3 regions of the Streptomyces sp. NPDC018964 genome follow, and region 2 is predicted to be linked to each of the others. Evidence: riboswitches for the same ligand, from Rfam matches in the RefSeq annotation. Region 2 holds a riboswitch; each other region holds the start of a gene.

Region 1 (7,122 bases), on a different contig from region 2:
CGACGACGGCCCGTGGCGCGTCCTGACCTTCCTGCTGCTGACGGTCGTCAGCGACACCGGGGCGTACGCGGTCGGCTGGCGCTTCGGGAGGACGAAGCTCGCCCCGCGCATCAGCCCCGGCAAGACCCGCGAGGGCCTGCTGGGCGCGGTGACCTTCGCGATGGTCGCCGGCGCGCTGTGCATGCAGTACCTGATCGACGACGGCGTCTGGTGGCAGGGCCTGCTCCTGGGCCTCGCGGTCGCGGTCAGCGCCACCTTGGGCGACCTGGGCGAGTCCATGATCAAGCGCGATCTGGGCATCAAGGACATGGGCACCCTGCTCCCGGGTCATGGCGGCATCATGGACCGCCTCGACTCCCTGCTGCCGACGGCACCGGTGGTGTGGCTGCTGTTGGTGATCTTCGTCGGATCGGGTTGACGGCGAACAGGTACTCTGGAAGGGCTCGCGGTGTACTGCGGGCCCTTTCGTACGTCCCCGCCCCGCGCGGGTCGTCTCCCGGCCCAGGCACAGAGGTGCCGCCGTCCCCGCCTGTGCGGAGTCGCCAGGCCCCCATCGTCCTGAGGAGTTGCCCGACCGTGGCCCGTCCCGTTCCCGGTGAGCTCACCTTCGTCGCCCCCCGCGGAGCGAAGAAGCCGCCGCGGCACCTCGCCGACCTCACGCCCGCCGAGCGCAAGGAGGCGGTCGTCGCGGCCGGTGAGAAGGCGTTCCGAGCCAAGCAGCTCTCGCAGCACTACTTCGCGCGGTACGCGCACGACCCGGAGCAGTGGACCGACATCCCCGCCGCCTCGCGCGGCAAGCTGCGGGAGGCGCTGCTTCCGGAGCTGATGACGGTCGTACGGCACCTGTCGACCGACCAGGGCACCACCCGCAAGACGCTGTGGAAGCTGTTCGACGGGACGCTCGTCGAGTCCGTGCTGATGCGCTACCCGGACCGGGTGACCATGTGCATCAGCTCCCAGGCGGGCTGCGGCATGAACTGCCCGTTCTGCGCGACCGGGCAGGCCGGCCTCGACCGGAACCTGTCCACCGCCGAGATCGTGCACCAGATCGTGGACGGGATGCGGGCGCTCAGGGACGGCGAGGTGCCCGGCGGCCCGGCGCGGCTGAGCAACATCGTGTTCATGGGCATGGGCGAGCCGCTCGCCAACTACAACCGGGTCGTCGGCGCCATCCGCCGCCTCACCGACCCCGAGCCGGACGGCCTCGGGCTGTCGCAGCGCGGGATCACCGTGTCCACCGTCGGTCTCGTCCCGGCGATCCACCGGTTCACCGGCGAGGGCTTCAAGTGCCGTCTCGCCATCTCGCTGCACGCCCCCGACGACGAACTGCGCGACACCCTCGTCCCCGTGAACACGCGGTGGAAGGTGCGCGAGGTCCTCGACGCCGGGTTCGAGTACGCGGCCACGTCGGGCCGGCGGCTGTCCATCGAGTACGCCCTCATCCGGGACATCAACGACCAGGCCTGGCGCGGTGACCGGCTCGGCCGGATGCTCAAGGGCCGCCCCGTGCACGTCAACCTCATCCCGCTCAACCCCACCCCCGGCTCCAAGTGGACCGCCTCCCGCCCCGAGGACGAGAAGGCGTTCGTGGAGGCGATCGCCGCGCACGGTGTACCGGTGACGATCCGGGACACCCGTGGGCAGGAGATCGACGGGGCGTGTGGTCAGCTCGCCGCGAGCGAACGGTAATGTGACCCGAGTAAGAACATCTGCATATTCCGACAGGGGAGCGCCACAGCGCTGAGAGTGCGGCACCGGCCGCAGACCCTCCGAACCTGGCCCAGGTCATTCTGGGTAGGGAGATCGGTCATCACTCGAGCTGTTGCGCCCTGCCCGGGCCCCCTCCGCGAGGGGACCCGGGCAGGGCCGCGTCTCTTCCTGGTCACTCCAGGAGGAATCAAGTGGGCATCACCAAGAAGGTCACGGTCCTGGCCGTCGGGCTGGGTCTGGTCACGCTGTCCGCGTGCGGGTCGTCCGGCGGTGACGACGCGAGCGGTGGCGGGGACAGGACCGTGACCCTCGTCAGCCACAACTCGTGGGCCGTGTCGAAGGACGTCGTCGCCGCCTTCGAGAAGCAGTCCGGCTACGAGCTCAAGGTCCTCGAGGACGGCGACGCCGGGCAGGCCGTGAACAAGGCGATCCTGACCAAGGACAACCCCCAGGGCGACGTCCTCTTCGGCGTCGACAACACCCTGCTCTCCCGCGCCCTCGACAACGGGCTGTTCCAGCCGTACGAGGCGAAGGGCTCCGACCTGATCCTCGACGCGTACCGCGTGGACCAGGACAAGCACCGGGTCACCCCCGTCGACACCGGCGACGTCTGCGTCAACTACGACAAGGCGTGGTTCGCCGAGCACGACCTGACCCCGCCCAAGACCCTCGACGACCTGGCCAAGCCCGCCTACAAGGACCTCCTCGTCGTCGAGAACGCCGCCACCTCCTCGCCCGGCCTCGGCTTCCTGCTCGGAACGGCCGCCGAGTACGGGGACGAGGGCTGGCCGGACTACTGGAAGAAGCTCAAGGCCAACGGCGTCAAGGTGGTCGACGGCTGGGAGCAGGCCTACAACGAGGAGTTCTCCGGCTCGGCCGGCGGGAAGGAGGCCAAGGCCGACCGGCCGCTGGTGGTGTCCTACGCCTCCTCGCCGCCCGCCGAGGTCGTCTACGCCGACCCGAAGCCGAAGACGGCGCCCACCGGTGTCGCCGAGGACACCTGCTTCCGCCAGGTCGAGTACGCGGGGCTGCTGAGCAACGCGAGGAACCCCGAGGGCGGAAAGGCGCTGCTCGACTTCCTGGTCGGCAAGCGGTTCCAGGAGGACATGCCGCTCAACATGTTCGTGTACCCGGTGCTGGAGGGTGCCGAGGTGCCCGAGGAGTTCACGGAGTTCGGGCCGCAGGCCGAGGATCCGGAGACCATGGACCCGGCGAAGATCGCCGAGAACCGTGACCAGTGGGTCAAGTCGTGGACCTCGCTCGTACTGAAGTGACGCGGACCGCGGCGCGACGGCGCGGGAGCGCGGCGCGGCTCGGCCTGCTGGCCGTGCCCGTCGCGTTCTTCGCCGTCTTCTTCGCCTATCCCGTCACCGCGATCGTCGCGCGCGGACTGAGGACCGGCGGGACCTGGCGGCTCGGGCGGATCGGGGACGTACTGGCGCAGTCCGGCGTCCGGCAGGTGCTGTGGTTCACCACCTGGCAGGCCCTCGTCTCCACCGCCCTCACCCTGCTGATCGCCCTGCCCGGCGCGTACGTCCTCGCCCGCTTCGACTTCCCCGGCAAGCAGGTGCTGCGGGCCGTGATCACCGTGCCGTTCGTGCTGCCGACGGTCGTCGTCGGTACGGCGTTCATGGCACTCGTCGGACGCGGCGGACTCCTCGACGAGCTGTGGGGGGTGCGGCTGGACACCACCGTGTGGGCGATCCTGCTCGCGCACGTCTTCTTCAACTACGCCGTCGTCGTACGCACCGTGGGCGGGCTCTGGTCGCAGCTCGACCCGCGGCAGGAGGAGGCCGCGCGGATGCTCGGCGCCTCCCGGTTCACGGCCTGGCGGACCGTCACCCTGCCCGCGCTCGCGCCCGCCGTCGCGGCGGCCGCGCTGATGGTCTTCCTGTTCACCTTCACCTCCTTCGGCGTGGTGCAGATCCTCGGCGGGCCCACCTTCTCCACCCTCGAAGTGGAGATCTACCGGCAGACCTCGGAGATCTTCGACCTGTCCACGGCCGCCGTCCTGACGATGGTCCAGTTCGTCGCCGTGGGCGCGATCCTCGCCCTGCACGCCTGGACCGTACGGCGCCGGGAGACCGCGCTGCGGCTGGTGGACGCCTCGGTGACCGCGCGCCGGCCGCGCGGCGCCGGACAGTGGGCGCTGCTGGGCTCGGTCGTCGCCACCGTCGCCGTCCTGCTCCTGCTGCCGCTCGCGGTGCTGGTGGAACGGTCCTTCGGCGACGCGGGGCTCGCCTACTACCGGGCGCTCACCGAGGACGACGGGGGAGTGTTCCTCGTCGCGCCGATCGAGGCGGTCGGCAACTCGCTCCGGTACGCCGTCGCCGCCACCGCCGTCGCCGTGGTGATCGGCGGCCTCGCCGCCGCGGCGCTGACCCGGCGGGACGCGGGACGGCTGGTGCGCGGCTTTGACGCGCTGCTGATGCTGCCGCTCGGGGTGTCCGCGGTGACCGTCGGCTTCGGTTTCCTGATCGCCCTCGACGAGCCGCCGCTGGACCTGCGCGCCTCCTGGATCCTGGTCCCGCTCGCGCAGGCGCTGGTCGGCGTCCCCTTCGTCGTACGGACCATGCTGCCGGTGCTGCGGGCCGTGGACGTACGACTGCGGGAGGCGGCGGCGGTGCTCGGGGCGTCGCCGTGGCGGGCGTGGCGGGAGGTGGACCTGCCGCTGGTGCGGCGGGCGCTGCTGATCGCGGCCGGGTTCGCGTTCGCGGTGTCGCTGGGCGAGTTCGGGGCGACGGTGTTCATCGCGCGGCCGGAGAACCCGACGCTGCCCGTCGCCGTGGCGCGGCTGCTGGGGCGGCCCGGGGACCTCAACTACGGCCAGGCGATGGCCCTGTCGACGATTCTGATGATCGTGTGCGCGGTGGCGCTGCTCGTCCTTGAGCGGCTGCGGACCGACCGGACCGGGGAGTTCTAGATGCTGCTGAGCCTTCAGGCCGCGACCGTCCGCTTCGGCGGGCGGCCGGTGCTGGACGCCGTCGACCTGGGGGTCGCCGAGCACGAGATCGTGTGCGTGCTCGGCCCCAGCGGCAGCGGCAAGTCGACGCTGCTGCGGGCGGTGGCCGGACTGCAGCCCCTCGACTCCGGGCGGGTGTCGCTCGACGGACGCGACCAGTCGGGCGTGCCCGCGCACAGGCGCGGCGTCGGGCTGATGTTCCAGGACCACCAGCTCTTCCCGCAGCGGGACGTGGGCGGCAACGTCGCCTTCGGCCTGCGCATGCACGGCGCGTCGCGGAGCGAACAGGCGGACCGCATACGGGAGTTGCTGGACCTCGTGGGGCTGCCGGACGCGGCCGGACGCGCCGTCGCCGCGCTGTCCGGCGGCGAGCAGCAGCGCGTGGCGCTCGCCCGCGCCCTCGCGCCCAGTCCCCGGCTGCTGATGCTCGACGAGCCGCTCGGGCAGCTCGACCGGTCGCTCAGGGAGCGTCTCGTCGTCGAACTGCGCGAACTGTTCGGCCGGTTGGGCACCACGGTGCTCGCCGTGACGCACGACCAGGGCGAGGCGTTCGCGCTGGCCGACCGGGTGGTGGTGATGCGGGACGGCCGGATCGCCCAGTCCGGCACGCCGCTCGAGGTGTGGCGGCGTCCGGCCGACGCGTTCGTGGCCCGCTTCCTCGGTTTCGAGAACGTCGTCGAGGCGACGGTGGGTGACGCTGTCGCGGTGACCCCCTGGGGCAAGCTCCCCGTCCCGGACGGCGCCCCGCAGGGCACGCGGACCCTTCTCGTCCGCCCCGCCGGTGTCCGTCTGGTCCCGGCCGGTGAGGGCCTGCGCTGCACGGTGGCCGCGCGCACCTTCCGCGGCACGCACGTCGCCGTCCACCTCCAGCCCGAGGACGCCCCCCGCCTGGAGGCGGCCTGCGCGCTCCGGGACGCGCCGGAGGCCGGGGACGAGGTCGGCGTGGAGTTCGACGCGGCGGAAATCGTCGTGCTGGGATGAGCACGGCTGCCTAGGGTGAGCGGCATGACACCACTCACGCACGACCTTTACTGCGAGGAGATCGCGCACCAGGTGGGGCGGTTGCGGACGGTCGTGACGTCCGGCGCCGATCTGTCCTCCGCCGTGCCCACCACACCCGACTGGTCCCTGGAGCAGCTCGTACGGCATCTCGGCGGAGCCCTGCGCTGGGTGGACGTCATGGTGCGGACCGGGGCCGAGGACGAGGTCCCCGAGGACCGGGTGCCGGGGTTCGGCGGGCCCGGGGCGTGGGGCGATCCCGGTGCGCTGGACGCCTGGCTGGCGGAGTCCGGCGAACTGGTCGTCGGCGCGCTGCGCGAGGCCGGTCCGGACGCGAAGGTGTGGAGCTGGGCCGGGACGCACAACGCCGGGTTCTGGGCCCGTCGTATGACGCACGAGGTGACCGTCCACCGCGCGGACGCCACCCTGGCCGCCGGACTGCCCTACGAGGTGGCGCCCGAGGTCGCCGCGGATGCGGTCGACGAGTGGCTGGAGATCGTGGAGTGGGCGCAGCGGACGCTGCCGGACGACACGGTGCACGAGCTGCGTGGCCCCCTGCGCACCATCCATCTGCATGTCACCGACGCCGGGGCGGGGAACCGTACGGAGTGGGTGATCGAGCTCGGCGAGGAGGGCGTCTCCTGGCACCACGGCCACGAGAAGGCCACGGTCGCCCTGCGCGGCCCGCTCACCTCCGTGCTCCTCGCCTTCTACCGCCGGCTGCCGCTGGACGCCCCCGGGCTCGAGGTGCTCGGCGACCGGAAACTGCTGGAGTTCTGGCTGGAGCGGGCGACGTTCGGCTGAGCGGCCGGCGACGGAAGAGGCCCGCCCCGGGGAGGGGACGGGCCACCACCGTGTGCGTGAGGCGTCAGCGCTGGCTGCTCGCCCCGCGGCGGCGCATGCCGAAGAAGACCGCGCCACCGCCCGCCACGACCAGGGCGGCCGCGACGCCGGCGATCAGACCGGTGTTGGAGTTGGCACCGGTCTCGGCGAGGTTCGACTCACCGGCGGGGGAGGGGGCGTTGCTCGAGGTGTCCGCCGGAGCGGTGCTCTCGCTCTCCGACTCCGAAGGGGTCGGCTTCGGCTCCTCCTCGGCCGGGGTGGAGGAGGACTCCGACGGGGTCGGCTTCGGCTCCTCCTCGGCCGGGGGCTCCTCTTCCTCCGTCTTGCAGGCCGTCGCCGGGGTGACCAGGTTCGGCTTGATGTCCTCGTCGACGTAGGGCTTGGCGTCGACGTGGATGCGGTACTCGGCGTTCGGCTTCCAGTCCTCCTCGAAGGTGATGGTGGTGCCCTCACGGGAGCCCTTGACCACCTGCTCGCCGATCTGCTTGTCCTGCAGGAAGACGGTGATGGTGGCGGGGACACCGGCCGGGTCCACGTCGGTGACGGTGATGACGCCCTTGTCACCGACGCACTTGGCTTCGGCCGAGAACTCGTTGATGTTGCAGGCC
Region 2 (7,122 bases):
GTCGGCGGCACGGTCGCGTCGATGGCCATCTCGCTGCCCGCACACCAGGCCGACCGGCTCGTCCCCGCGGCACAGCGATTGCAGGCCGAGATGGGGCGTTTCGTCGGGTCGCTCACGCTGTCTATCAGTATCTGAAAACTCACTCCTTGTGATCTCCTGTGTACGTTCAGCAAGATTCCCTCTGGTGCCAGGGTCCATGCCCGGCCAGTCCGTGGCGAATGACGGGGTAGGCGATGCGCGAATCCGTACAGGCAGAGGTCATGATGAGCTTTCTCGTGTCGGAGGAGCTGTCCTTCCGCATCCCGGTGGAGCTCCGCTACGACACCTGCGATCCCTACGCCGTACGGCTGACCTTCCACTTGCCGGGGGACGCCCCCGTGACGTGGGCGTTCGGCCGGGAGCTGCTGATCGACGGCGTCGGCCGGCCGTGCGGGGAGGGCGACGTGCGCGTCTCACCGGTGGATCCCGACACGCTGGGCGAGGTGCTGATCCGGCTTCAGGTCGGCAGCGACCAGGCGCTGTTCCGATCGTCGACCGCACCGCTCGTGGCCTTCCTCGACCGCACCGACAAGCTGGTGCCGCTGGGCCAGGAGGGGGCACTCGCCGACTTCGACGCCCACCTCGACGACGCGCTGGACCGGATCCTGGCGGAGCAGAGCACCGGCTGAAGCGTTACGCCAGTCGGGTGGGCCGGTGGCGGAACGCTTCAGCGCGCTCCGCCCGCCACGCGGGACATCAGCGCTTACGGCGCCTGCCCCGACCGCCGCGCCCGGTGGCCGGCCGCGCGTCCGGTGCCTGCCCGGTCCCCGGTATCGGTCCGTGCCCCTGCGTCCGTGTCCGAGCCGTCGGGCGGTCGGCCGAGACCACCAGCGCGGCCAGCGCCGTGGTCACCGGCACCGAGGCCACCAGGCCGATCGAGCCGATCAGGGTGCGCACGATCTCCTCCGCCACCAGTTCGCTGTTGGCGACCGTCCCCACGCCGCTCTGCGCGATGGAGAACAGCAGCAGCAGCGGCAGTGCGGCGCCCGCGTAGGCGAGGACCAGCGTGTTCACCACGGACGCGATGTGATCACGGCCGATGCGGATGCCCGCGCGGTACAGCCCGCGCCAGCCCGTCGACGGGTTGGCCTCGTGCAGCTCCCAGACCGCGGACGTCTGGGTGACCGTCACGTCGTCGAGGACACCGAGCGAACCGATGATGACGCCGGCCAGCAGCAGACCGCTCATGTCGATCCCGGGGTACAGCCCGTGGATCAGACCGGTGTTGTCGTCGGTGTTGCCGGTCAGCGCGGCCCACCCGATGAACACCGAGCCGAGGACGCCGATCAGCAGCAGCGAGATCAGTGTGCCGAGCACCGCCACCGACGTACGCGCCGACGGTCCGTGACACAGGTACAGGGCGATCAGCATGATCGCGCTCGCCCCCACCACCGCCACGACCAGCGGGTTCGACCCCTGCAGGATCGCGGGCAGGATGAAGAAGTTGAGCACCAGGAAGCTGATCGCCAGTGCGACCAGCGCCATGACACCGCGCAGCCGGCCCACGGCCACCACGGCGAGCGCGAAGATGCCCGCGAGGAGCGCCATCGGGAAGCGCCGGTTCACGTCGGTGACCGAGTACTGGAGGTCCTCGGGCGCGGAGGGCTCGTAGGCGACCACGACCTCCTGGCCCTCGCTCAGCTGCCGGGACTGGTCCGGCTGCACGATCTCGTTGAACGTACGGCCCTTGTCGTCGCCGGTGTCGACCCGGATCGTCGCCTTCTTGCAGGTGCCGTCCGCCTGTTGCTGGGCGGACGAGCCCTCGGCCGTGGAGGTGTCGCCGGTCGGGACGCCGCCGGAGGCGTTGACGGACTGACAGCTCACCTCGACCACTTCGGTGACCGTGGCGTGCTGCGTCTGCCGGTCGAAGCCGACACCAGTGCGCTCGTGTGCCGGGGCACCGCCCGGCCACAGCACGGCGAGTCCGATCAGCACCGCCGCCGCGAACGGGATCAGGATCGCCGCGATGACCTTGCGCAGGTGCTGGGAGACGGGCGCCGCCGGGCCGTGACCGTGGCTGTGTCCATGCGCGTGTCCGTGACCACCGCCGTCGCCGGGCGTGGGCGATGGTTCGGGCGTTCGGTACGGAGGAGGTTGAGAGGGGGTCACCGCCCGATCATCGCAAGAACGGGATGGGCCCTCTGTTCACCGCGCCAGGAATGACGCTAGCGTGGAGGCGCTTTTGTACACGCGGGAGCTCGGAGCACCGGGCTGAGAGGGCGCTGACCTCCGTCCCAGCGATGTTTCACATGAAACGTCACCGGTTTGCGAGTGATGTTTCACACGGAACGTCGGCAGACGGAAACCGCTGCGCCGACCGCCGAACCTGTTACCGGGTAATGCCGGCGTAGGGAGTAGGTCTCATGACCAACAAGGACGCACGCACGCCTGCCTCCACGCAGAACCCGACGGAGACGTCGGTGAACGGGGAGGCCGGGAAGTCCATCGGCTGGCACAAGGCGTACGTCGAGGGCGCACGCCCCGACCTGCGGGTGCCGGTCCGGCAGGTGCACCTCACCAACGGGCGGTCGGTCACGTTGTACGACACATCGGGCCCGTACACCGATCCGCTCGTCGACACCGACGTCCGCCGGGGCCTGGCCCCGCTGCGGGAGAACTGGATCACCGCCCGCGGTGACACCGAGGAGTACGCGGGCCGTCCCGTCCGTCCCGAGGACGACGGGATCAAGCACACCTCTCCGCGCGGGGGCCTGCGCAATCTGGACGCCGTGTTCCCCGGCCGGCCGCGCCTGCCGCGCCGGGGCCGCGCGGGCCGGGCGGTCACACAGCTGGCGTACGCGCGCCGCGGTGAGATCACGCCCGAGATGGAGTTCGTGGCGGTGAGGGAGAACGTCTCCCCCGAGGTGGTCCGTGAGGAGATCGCGGCGGGCCGGGCGGTGCTGCCTGCCAACGTCAACCACCCGGAGATCGAGCCGATGATCATCGGCAAGAGGTTCCTGGTGAAGGTCAACGCCAACATCGGCAACTCGGCGGTGACGTCCTCCATCGAGGAGGAGGTCGAGAAGATGACCTGGGCGACTCGCTGGGGCGCCGACACGGTCATGGACCTCTCCACCGGCCGCAACATCCACACCACCCGCGAGTGGGTGCTGCGCAACTCCCCCGTTCCCATCGGTACCGTGCCGCTCTACCAGGCCCTGGAGAAGGTCGACGGCCGGGCGGAGGAGCTGACCTGGGAGATCTACAAGGACACGGTCGTCGAACAGGCCGAGCAGGGCGTGGACTACATGACGGTCCACGCGGGCGTGCGCCTGGCGTACGTACCGCTCACCGCGAACCGCAAGACCGGCATCGTCTCGCGCGGTGGCTCGATCATGGCCGCCTGGTGCCTGGCGCACCACAAGGAGTCGTTCCTGTACGAGAACTTCGAGGAGCTCTGCGAGATCCTCGCCGCGTACGACGTCACGTACTCGCTCGGCGACGGCCTGCGGCCCGGGTCCATCGCGGACGCCAACGACGAGGCGCAGTTCGCGGAGTTGCGCACGCTCGGGGAACTCAACACGGTCGCGAAGCGTTTCAACGTACAGACCATGATCGAGGGCCCGGGGCACGTCCCGATGCACAAGATCAAGGAGAACATCGACCTTCAGCAGGAGATCTGCGATGAAGCCCCGTTCTATACGCTCGGCCCGCTGACGACGGACGTCGCGCCCGCGTACGACCACATCACGTCCGGCATCGGCGCCGCGATGATCGCCTGGTGGGGCACGGCCATGCTCTGCTACGTCACGCCCAAGGAGCACCTGGGCCTGCCCAACCGTGACGACGTCAAGACCGGCGTCATCACCTACAAGATCGCCGCCCACGCCGCCGACCTCGCCAAGGGGCACCCGGGTGCCCAGGAGTGGGACGACGCGCTGTCCGACGCCCGCTTCGAGTTCCGGTGGGAGGACCAGTTCAACCTCGCCCTCGACCCGGACACGGCGCGCGAGTTCCACGACGAGACCCTGCCGGCGGAACCCGCCAAGACGGCCCACTTCTGTTCGATGTGCGGCCCGAAATTCTGTTCGATGAAGATCTCCCAGGACATTCGTCGTGAACACGGCGGAAGCCGGGAGGAGATCGAGGAGGGGATGGCGCAGAAGTCGAAGGAGTTCGCGGAGGCGGGCAATCGCGTGTATCTGCCGATCGCGGACTGAGCGTCCACCGCGGGCGGCGCGGGGGCGGTGCCCTTGGGGGGTGCCGCCCCTCCAGCGGGGCAGCGGTCGCGGTCGCCCCTCCCCTTCACCGGGGTGAATGGGCAGACTGGCCGCATGACAGCGAGTCCGATGAGCAAGGGGTCCAATCTTCCCGTCGATGCCCGCGTGGTGCGCGTTGAGCTCGCTTGGGTGACCGGTGCCGGTGTGCCCGACATCGACGCCTCGGCACTGCTCCTCACGGAGGCCGGGCGGGTGCGGGACGACGGGGACTTCGTCTTCTACAACCAGTCTCGTCACACGTCCGGCGCCGTGACGCATCTCGGGAAACAGCGCGGCACACGGGAGACGACCGACACCGTGGAGGTGGATCTGGGCGCCGTGGAAGGAACGGTCGAACGGATCGTGCTGTGCGCGTCGGCGGACGGCGGGACGTTCGGGCAGGTGCCGGGACTGGTGCTCAGGCTGCTCGACGCCGGGGCGGGGACCGAGCTGGCCCGGTTCGACATGGCGGCGGGGACGGAGACCGCGTTCATCGGCGGGGAGTTGTACCGGCGACAGGGGACGTGGAAGTTCCGGGCAGTGGGGCAGGGGTACGCCTCCGGGCTCGAGGGGCTGGCCACGGACTTCGGCATCACCGTGGACGACGCGGCCCCGGTCCCGCCGTCCCCGCCCGTTCCTCCCGTCGTGCCGGCCACGCCCGCCCGGCAGCCCTCGGTGTCCCAGCCCCACCCCGGTACCCCGCGGCTCACCAAGGGCGAGGAGCGGTTGCCCGTCGACATGCGCAAGCGGTTGTCGCTGCGCAAGGAGCAGGTGGCGGTCAGTCTGCGCAAGCACGGGGCCGCCGAGGTCACCGCGCGCGTCGTCCTCGTACTCGACGCCTCCGGGTCCATGTCCTTCCTGTACTCCAAGGGGGTCGTGGCCGATGTCGTCGAGCGGATGGCGGCGGTCGTGGCGCAGTTGGACGACGACGGTGAGATGCAGGCCTGGACGTTCGCCTCGAACCCGGCCCGGCTGCCGGACCTGCGGCTGGGGGAGCTTCCGGAGTGGCTGCGGCTGCACGTGCGCGTGGGGGAGGTGGGCCTGTTCCGGCGCGGGCGGAAGAAGGGGCTGGAGCCCAGCCAGGTCGACATGCGGGACGTGGGCATCCAGAACGAGGAGCAGAAGGTCATCGCCGAGGTGCGCGCGTTCGTGCGGGACCGTCCCGTCTCCGTCCCGACCCTCGTCCTGTTCTTCTCCGACGGTGGTGTCTACCGCAACAAGGAGATCGAGCGCGAGCTCCGCGAGGCGGTGGAGGAGCCGGTCTTCTGGCAGTTCGTGGGGCTGGGCAGGTCCAACTACGGTGTGCTGGAGCGGTTCGACACGCTGCCGGGCCGCCGCGTCGACAACGTCGGGTTCTTCGCCGTCGACGACATCAGCACCGTGCCGGACGCGGAGCTGTACGACCGTCTGCTCTCCGAGTTCCCGCAGTGGATCACGGCTGCGGGACGGGCGGGGATCCTCTGAGATCCGCCCCGTCCTTCCACCTGTCCTTCTGCCTCGTCCTTCCGCCCAGGCCCTCCGCCCCGCTCATCCGCCTCGCTCATCCGTCCTGTTCCTCCGCCCCGCCCTCCGGCTCGCGCTTCCGTCACGGGGAGCGCAAGCCGACGGACGGGCCGCCCGGTTACTCCGGCTGGTGCTCCGGTCCTCCGAAGTCCGGGCTCGAGTAGTCCGGGCTGGAGTAGCTCGGCCGTGTGCCGCGGGCCGCACCCGTCTCCGGGCTGGAGAAGCCCGGCCGTCCGTACCCCAGCTGCGGGATACGGCCTGTCGGCGGGGGCGGTGCCGTGTGCTGCAGCGCGGAGACCGTCGCCGGGTCGGTGAGCGCGTCCCGCAGGAACGGCAGGATCCCCTGCTCCAGCAGGGCCTCGCGCCAGGCGTCCCTGGCCCGGGCCACCTCCCCGTCGAGTTCGCGGTACGGCCCGCCGAGCGCCGAGGGTTTGTTGCGCAGCGCGGTGAGCAGCAGGCCCACGGCGGCGACGAGGATGGCGACCGCCGTCACCGCGCCGAACACCCACCCCGTGGTGAGCATGGTCCGGGCGAACGCGGCGCCGGGATCGAGCATCCGCAGGACGTAACCGACGAGCAGGAAGATCACGGACGCGGTTCCGGCCAGGACGGGTGCCAGGACGGCGACGACGGCGACGGCACCGGCCCCGGTGGCCTCCCCCATGGTGGCGGCGAGCCCCACCGCGTGCGTGCCCGGCTGGCCGGGACCGGACTCGTGGACGGACGGGGTGGACGACGCCGGTGGCCGGCGCAGTTCCTCGCGGACCTTCACATAGTGCTGGTACTCGGTCGCCGCGGCCGCCGTGATGATCGCGGTGGCGTTGAGTGCCATCGTGCGCAGTTGTTCCGAGTTGAGCCGCTGTCCGACCGCGGCCAGTTCCGGGTGGTGTGGCGCGGAGCGCAGCGCCTCATCGAGAATCCGCTGGTATTCCTGGCGGTCCTCGCTCAGCAGGTGCTGCGGAACGCTGTTCATGTGCATCCCCCGATGCTCCGTAGGGCTTGGGGCTCGGCATGCTGACGAGCCGTCGGGCAGAAACGGAGGGGAGCCTGCTACGGATAAGCCGATGGTAGAGCGGTGACGGTGCGCGGTGACAGGGGGTTTACCGAAATTGGCACGTGCACGGTGCGGTTGCGGGCCGCACGGTCACGGCCCGCCGAACCGTCAGACGCCCAGCGGCAGTTGCTGGACCAGCAGTTTTCCGGCCATGGTCACCCCGCCGTCCATCGCGATGGCGAGTCCGTCGGCGTAGACGTGGGGACCGGTGACCACGGGCCCGCCGCCGTCCTCGCCGTCCTCGGAGCCGACTTCACCCGTCAGGTACGGAATCGGGCTGTGGCCGTGAACGACCCGGGTGCCGCCGTACGTATCCAGCAGTGAGCG
Region 3 (7,122 bases), on a different contig from region 2:
GCATCTCGTAGAACAGGATGCCGCAGGCATAGACGTCCACGCGGGGGTCGGCGACGCCGTTCTCGATCTGCTCCGGGGCCAGGTACGAGACCGTGCCCAGCACGGTGCCCGTGGTGTTCGTCACCGAGTCCACGGCGCGCACCAGCCCGAAGTCGGCGACCTTGACCCGGCCGTCGTCCCCGATCAGCACGTTCTCGGGCTTCATGTCGCGGTGCACGAACCCGGCCCGGTGCGCGGCGCCGAGCGCGGCCAGCACCGGCTCCAGGATGTCCAGCGCGGCGCGCGGCTGGAGCGCCCCGCGCTCGCGCAGCACGTCGCGCAGGGTGCAGCCGGCGACGTACTCCATCGCCAGGTAGACGTACGCCCCGTCGGTTCCCTGGTCGAAGACCTGCACCACGTTGGGGTGGGCCAGCCGGGCGACCGACTTCGCCTCGCGGATGAACCGCTCGACGAACGAGCCGTCGGCCGCGAGGGAGGGGTGCATCACCTTGAGCGCGAGGATGCGGTCCAGACGGGTGTCCACGGCCCGGTAGACCGTGGCCATCCCGCCGACCGCGATCCGCGCCTCGACGCGATACCGGCCGTCGAGCACCTGCCCGACCAGAGGGTCCTGAAGGGTCGTGTCCACGCAGTGAGTCTACGAGCCCCCACCGACACCCCTCGCCGCCTCGCCCCTCGTTGAAGCGGACCTGTGACGTGCGTACCGCCGCAGCTGCGGGCAATCGTGCCGCTGGGGCGGCACGGGTGGGCGCAGCGGCACCCGGCAAGCGCCGGCAAGCGAAACCCACCCCCGCCCAGCCCCAGCGAACGCCACCGTCAGAACGCCGGCCGCTCCGGATCCAGCACAGCCAAGCCCTCCGCAGGAGACGACGCCTCCGCGGCGAACCACCGCCGTGGAATCCGCCCCGCCAGCCGAGCCAGCCGCCCCGCCTCCACCGCCCCCCGCATCGCGGAAGCCATCAGCACCGGCTCCTGCGCCCGGGTCACGGCGGACGCCAGCATCACCCCCGCGCACCCCAGCTCCATCGCCAGCGCCACATCGGACGCCGTCCCCGCCCCCGCGTCCAGGATCACCGGCACCCCCGCCCGCTCCACGATCAACTCGAAGTTGTGCGGGTTGCGGATCCCCAGCCCCGACCCGATCGGCGACCCCAGCGGCATGACCGCCGCACACCCCACGTCCTCCAGCTTCCGCGCCAGCACCGGATCGTCGTTCGTGTACGGCAGCACCGTGAACCCGTCGTCGACCAGCGTCTCCGCCGCGTCCAGCAGTTCGACCGGGTCCGGCAGCAGGGTCCGCTCGTCGGCGATGACCTCCAGCTTGACCAGGTCCGTGCCGAGCGCCTCCCGCGCGAGGCGCGCGGTGAGCACCGCCTCCCCGGCGGTGAAGCACCCCGCCGTGTTCGGCAGCACCCGGATGTCCAGCCTCTCCAGCACCGACAGCACGGATCCGTGCACCGAGGGGTCCACGCGCCGCATCGCGACGGTCGTCAGCTCCGTCCCGGACGCCACCAGCGCCCGCTCCAGCACATCGAGGCTCGGCGCCCCGCCGGTACCCATGATCAGGCGGGACGTGAAGGACGTACCGCCGAGGAGGAACGGATCGTCGGCCATGGTCAGCCTCCCTGGACGGCGGTCAGGACTTCCACGCGGTCACCCTCGTTGAGGGGCGTGGTGGGCCACTGCGCGCGCGGGACGACGGTTTCGTTGAGGGCGGCGGCCACCCCCGAGGGCGCCGTGGTGAGCGACTTCACGACGAGGTCGAGAGCCGTGCCGGGCGCGAACTCCCTGCGCTCCCCGTTGACCGAGACGTTCATGCGGGCTGCTCCGTGCGGACGGCGGCGCCGAAGCGCCGGGGGGTGAACGGGCGGGCCACCTCCGGCAGGGTGCCGGTGGTCAGGACCTCCGCCATGACGTCGCCGGTGACCGGCGTCAGCAGGACGCCGTTGCGATAGTGGCCGGTGGCGAGCAGCAGCCCCTCGAGCTCCGTCGGGCCGAGCAGCGGCGCGTTGTCGGGGGAGCCGGGGCGCAGTCCGGCCCGGGTCTCGGTCAGCGGCAGCTCGGTGATGCCGGGGACCAGCTCGTGGGCGTCGCGCAGCAGCTCGTACACGCCGCCCGCGGTCACCGTCGTGTCCCAGCCCATCTCCTCGCTGGTCGCCCCGATCACCAGCTCGCCGTTGTCGCGCGGCACCAGGTAGACGTGGCTGCCGCGCACCACGGCCCGCACGGTCCGGTTCAGGAAGGGACCGTGCCGCGTGGGCATCGTCAGCCGTACGACCTGCCCCTTCACGGGGCGCACCGGCGGCAGCACCTCCTCGGGGACGCCCGCGAGCCGCCCGCTGAGGCTGCCCGCGGCGAGCACCACCTGCCCGGCGCCCAGCTCGGTGCCGTCGGCCGTGACCACGCCCGTCGCGCGGTCCCCCGCGACGACGAGCCGCTCGGCCCACGCGTGGTGGACGGTCACCCCCGCGCGTTCGCAGGCAGTGACCAGCGCGGCCGCCAGCCGCCGGGGGTCGATCTGGTGGTCGCCGTCCACCCGCAGGCCGCCGCGCACCCCCGGCGCGAGCATCGGCTCCAGGCGCCGGCAGTCCCGCCCGGACAGCCACTGCGAGTCCAGCCCCGACCGCTGCTGCAGGGCGTGCAGTTCCCGCAGGTGGGCGCGGTCGTCGGCGTCCAGTGCCACGGCGAGCGTGCCGCACGCGCGGTAGCCGAGGTCGTGGCCGGTCAGCTCGGTCAGCTCGGCCGCGAAGCCGGGATAGCGCCGCGCGGAGGCGAGGTTCAGACCGAGCAGGGTCTCCTCGCCGTAGTGCAGTTCCGTGACGGCGGCCAGCATCCCGGCGGCCACCCCGGCGGCTCCGCCGCCCGGCTCGGGGTCCACCACGGCCGTGGCGAGGCCGCGCTGCGCGGCCCGCCAGGCCGTGACCAGACCGATGATTCCGCCCCCGACGACGAGGACGTCTGAGGTGCGCGTGGGCGACATGGGCGTCCAGCCCCTCCCTTCGCCGGCATGACCCGGATCAGGTTCGTACGGTCGGAGGCCGCAAGCCTCCCTCTCAGCCCGGTGCGTCCGGGCTCCCGCGAGTGCTTGTACGTTGGTCACCCTAACGCTTGTAAAGGAGCCTCCGCGTGGCACCATCGCTCGACGGACTCGTCCTCGCCCCCGTGGCCGACCAGGCCCCCGGCCAGGTCGGCACCCGCACCCGGTTCGTCTACCACGAGCGGGGCGGCGAGATCTGGGCCGAGTACGCGGGCGGCGACGTCGTGCGCGGGCACCTGGTGGGCACCCGCGCGGGAGACCGGCTGGACTTCCGGTACGTGCAGCTGAAGCGGGACGGCACCACCTCCTCGGGGCACTGCGTGTCGACGGTCGTGGAGCTGCCCGACGGGCGGGTACGGCTGGAGGAGAGCTGGGAGTGGGAGTCGCAGCCGGGCAGCGGGACGAGCGTGGTGGAGCAGCTCGGCGATGATGCGGCGTCAGGTGTCTGAGGTGATCGGGTGAGCGAGCAGACCCAGGGACCGGGACGGTCCGAGCCGCGGCGGGTGGTGGTGGCGGGCGCGGGCATGGCCGGCGTGCAGACCGCCCTCGCCCTGCGGGAGCAGGGCTTCACCGGCGCCGTGACCCTGATCGGCGCGGAACCCCACCAGCCGTACGACAGGCCGCCGTTGTCCAAGGCGGTACTGCTCGGCAAGGCCGAGGACTCCGCCTTCGACGTCGACTTCGAGGACGCCGGCGTCGAACTGCGGCTCGGCTGCGAGGTGCTCGGCCTGCGGCCCGGCGACCACGAACTGGACACGGAGGCCGGGCCCGTCCCGTACGACGTCCTGGTGGTCGCCACCGGCGCGGAACCGGTCCGGCTGCCGGGCGCGGAGGGCGTGCCCGGCGTGCACCTGCTGCGCACCCTGGACGACGCCGCGCGGCTGCGGCCGGTGCTCGCGCGGCAGCACGACGTCGTGGTGGTCGGCGCCGGCTGGATCGGCGCGGAGTTCGCCACGGCGGCCCGCGAGGCGGGCTGCGCGGTCACCGTCGTGGAGGCCGAGGAACGGACGCTCACCGGGGTGCTGCCCGCCGAGGTGGCCGCTCCGATGGCCGCCTGGTACGCGGAGGCCGGCGTCACGCTGCGCACGCACGCGCGCGTGGAGCGCGTCGAGCCCGGCACCGTGGTCCTGGACGACGGTACGCGGCTGCCCGCGGGCGCCGTGGTCGTCGGCATCGGGGCCCGGCCCGCCACCTCCTGGCTGGCGGGTTCCGGGATCGAGCTCGGGACGCACGGGGAGGTCGTCGCCGACCGTCATCTGGCGACCTCCCTGCCGGACGTGTACGCGGTCGGCGACTGCGCGTCCTTCCCGTCCGGGCGCTACGGCGAGCGCCTCCTGGTCCACCACTGGGACAACGCCCTCCAGGGGCCGCGCACGGTCGCCGTGAACATCCTCGGCGCGGCCACCGGCCGGGAGCCGGTGGTCTACGACCCGGTGCCGTACTTCTGGTCCGAGCAGTTCGGGCGCTTCGTGCAGTACGCGGGGCACCACGCGGACACCGACCGGACGGTGTGGCGCGGGGACCCCGCCGAGGCGGCGTGGAGCGTCTGCTGGCTGCGGGGGTCCCGCCTGGTCGCGCTGCTGACGGTGGGACGGCCCCGGGACCTGACGCAGGGGCGCAGGCTGATCGAGGCGGGCACGGCGATGGACGCGGAGGCGCTGGCGGACCCGGCGCGGCCCCTGAAGTCGGCGACGGCGTGACACTCCCGGACCGGCGCGTCCGCCCAGGTGGGCGGGGCTGACTTCCGACTGTCGGTGGCAGATGGCAGGCTTGTCCCGTGACCGAGATTGACGCAAAGATCGATGCTCTCGTCCCCGCCTGGCTCACCCTCCCCGACATCGCCGAGATGCTCGGCGTCGAGGTGACGCGCGTCCGGCAGCTGGTCAAGGAGGGCCAGCTCATCGCCGTGCGCCGGGGTGAGAACCGCGCGCTGCACGTGCCCGCCGCCTTCATCGACGGGGACAAGGTCGTCAAGGGCCTGACCGGGACCCTGACGCTCCTGCGGGACGACGGCTTCACGGACGAAGAGATGCTGGAGTGGCTCTTCACCCCCGACCCCTCCCTGCCGGGCACCCCCGCCCAGGCGCTCAGCGAGAACCGCGGCACGGAGGTGAAGCGCCGGGCCCAGGCGCTCGCGGTCTGACCCGGCCCTGACCGTCCACGATCCGGACACCGCCGGCCGGGGCGTCGAGCCCCGGCCGCGGGAACCCGCGCCGGTACGGAGCCCGGGGCGGGCGGCGGGCCGGCCGCGTGACGTGGGGACGGGCTCGCGTCCGCAAGGAGGCGTTCGCCGGGCCGCGACCACCGGGATTCCGGCCGGAGGTGTTCCCACGCACCGGGGTTCCCGCGCACCGGAGGCGGGCGGCCCGCGGTGTCCGAGGCGGTGCGGTGGCCCGTGAGGGGCGTCTCGCGGTCGTCGGCGCGGCGGCATAGGGTCCGTTGCGGTGCGCGCTCCGCCGGCCCGTGACGGCCGGAGTGCCCGCCCACGCCATACCGGGCCCGCCGGGTCCGTACGCCGCCGACACCCTGGGGGACCCTCCTGTGACCGCCACCGCTCGCGCCCGGCTCGCCGACGCCCTGCTCTACCTGTGCACCGACGCCCGCAGGCGGCAGGGCGACCTCCCGGAGTTCCTGGACGCGGTCCTGGCCGGCGGGGTCGACATCGTGCAGCTACGGGACAAGGGCATGGAGGCCGGCGAGGAGCTGGAGCACCTGGCGGTCCTCGCCGACGCCTGCGCCCGGCACGGCAAGCTGCTCGCGGTCAACGACCGCGCGGACGTCGCCCACGCCGCCGGCGCCGACGTCCTCCACCTCGGCCAGGGCGACCTGCCCGTCCCCGCCGCCCGCGCCATCCTCGGCGACGGCGTCCTGATCGGCCGCTCCACCCACGCCGAGTCCGAGGCCGCCGCGGCGGCCGTCCAGCCCGGCGTGGACTACTTCTGCACCGGCCCCTGCTGGCCCACCCCCACCAAGCCCGGCCGCCACGCCCCCGGCCTCGGCCTGGTCCGGTACACCGCCGCCCTGGGCACCGAGCGCCCCTGGTTCGCCATCGGCGGCATCGACCTCGGCAACCTCGACGAGGTGCTGGACGCCGGCGCCCGCCGGGTCGTCGTCGTACGGGCCGTCACCGAGGCGGACGACCCGGGCGCGGCGGCGGCCGAGTTCGCGAAGCGGCTGCGGCAGGCGGCGCCCGTGAACGCCGGATGACCCCCGCACGTCTCAGGACTGTCCAAGGGGTGGACAACAAGTCGGCATTCCAGACAAATGTCCCGCATCCGGTTGGGGGACCGCCGCCCCCTGGCTAACCTGCCGGTATGGCCCTCGGAACAGCATCCACCAGGACTGACCGCGCACGCACCGTGCGCGACATGCTCGCCGCCGGCAAGACGACGTTCTCGTTCGAGTTCTCGGCACCGAAGACCCCCAAGGGTGAGCGGAACCTGTGGAGCGCGCTGCGCAGGGTCGAGGCGGTCGCCCCGGACTTCGTCTCCGTGACCTACGGCGCGGGTGGCTCCACGCGCGCGGGCACGGTCAAGGAGACCCAGCAGATCGTCGCCGACACCACCCTCACCCCGGTCGCCCACCTCACCGCGGTCGACCACTCCGTCGCCGAACTGCGCAACATCATCGGCCAGTACGCCGACGCCGGGATCCGCAACATGCTCGCCGTGCGCGGCGACCCGCCCGGCGACCCGATGGGCGACTGGGTGCCGCACCCGCAGGGGCTGACCTACGCGGCCGAACTCGTCCGGCTCATCAAGGAGTCGGGCGACTTCTGCGTCGGTGTCGCCGCCTTCCCGGAGATGCACCCGCGGTCGGCCGACTGGGACACCGACGTCGCCCGCTTCGTCGACAAGTGCCGGGCCGGGGCCGACTACGCGATCACCCAGATGTTCTTCCGGCCCGAGTCCTATCTGCGGCTGCGTGACCGAGTCCACGCGGCGGGCTGCACGACCCCGGTGATCCCCGAAGTCATGCCGGTGACCAGCGTGAAGATGCTGGAGAGATTGCCAAAGCTCAGTAACGCCGCGTTCCCGGAGGCCCTCAAAGAGCGGATCCTCGCAGCGAAGGACGATCCGGCGGCG

What was found. A riboswitch is a leader RNA that binds a small molecule or an ion and turns the genes downstream of it on or off. The one in region 2 is predicted to bind thiamine pyrophosphate.
Region 1: another riboswitch for thiamine pyrophosphate. It lies ahead of ACH5AO_RS30235 (thiamine ABC transporter substrate binding subunit); the one in region 2 lies ahead of thiC (phosphomethylpyrimidine synthase ThiC).
Region 3: another riboswitch for thiamine pyrophosphate. It lies ahead of thiO (glycine oxidase ThiO); the one in region 2 lies ahead of thiC (phosphomethylpyrimidine synthase ThiC).

What each region holds. Positions count from the first base shown of each region.
Region 1 is NZ_JBIRYZ010000024.1:110,568-117,689, forward strand. It holds gene ACH5AO_RS30225 (phosphatidate cytidylyltransferase) at 1-418, shown strand, start outside; gene rlmN (23S rRNA (adenine(2503)-C(2))-methyltransferase RlmN) at 577-1,689, shown strand; TPP riboswitch at 1,714-1,819, shown strand; gene ACH5AO_RS30235 (thiamine ABC transporter substrate binding subunit) at 1,902-2,984, shown strand; gene ACH5AO_RS30240 (ABC transporter permease) at 2,960-4,633, shown strand; gene ACH5AO_RS30245 (ABC transporter ATP-binding protein) at 4,634-5,653, shown strand; gene ACH5AO_RS30250 (maleylpyruvate isomerase family mycothiol-dependent enzyme) at 5,678-6,475, shown strand; gene ACH5AO_RS30255 (LAETG motif-containing sortase-dependent surface protein) at 6,540-7,122, opposite strand, start outside.
Region 2 is NZ_JBIRYZ010000013.1:155,106-162,227, reverse strand. It holds gene ACH5AO_RS23240 (IclR family transcriptional regulator) at 1-135, shown strand, start outside; gene ACH5AO_RS23235 (SsgA family sporulation/cell division regulator) at 234-668, shown strand; gene ACH5AO_RS23230 (YibE/F family protein) at 736-2,148, opposite strand; TPP riboswitch at 2,220-2,410, shown strand; gene thiC (phosphomethylpyrimidine synthase ThiC) at 2,403-4,199, shown strand; gene ACH5AO_RS23220 (VWA domain-containing protein) at 4,314-5,702, shown strand; gene ACH5AO_RS23215 (hypothetical protein) at 5,860-6,720, opposite strand; gene ACH5AO_RS23210 (metallophosphoesterase) at 6,904-7,122, opposite strand, start outside.
Region 3 is NZ_JBIRYZ010000008.1:122,029-129,150, forward strand. It holds gene pknB (Stk1 family PASTA domain-containing Ser/Thr kinase) at 1-628, opposite strand, end outside; gene ACH5AO_RS15815 (thiazole synthase) at 817-1,614, opposite strand; gene thiS (sulfur carrier protein ThiS) at 1,617-1,817, opposite strand; gene thiO (glycine oxidase ThiO) at 1,814-2,980, opposite strand; TPP riboswitch at 2,978-3,089, opposite strand; gene ACH5AO_RS15830 (hypothetical protein) at 3,127-3,486, shown strand; gene ACH5AO_RS15835 (NAD(P)/FAD-dependent oxidoreductase) at 3,496-4,737, shown strand; gene ACH5AO_RS15840 (Rv2175c family DNA-binding protein) at 4,815-5,180, shown strand; gene thiE (thiamine phosphate synthase) at 5,579-6,244, shown strand; gene metF (methylenetetrahydrofolate reductase [NAD(P)H]) at 6,352-7,122, shown strand, end outside.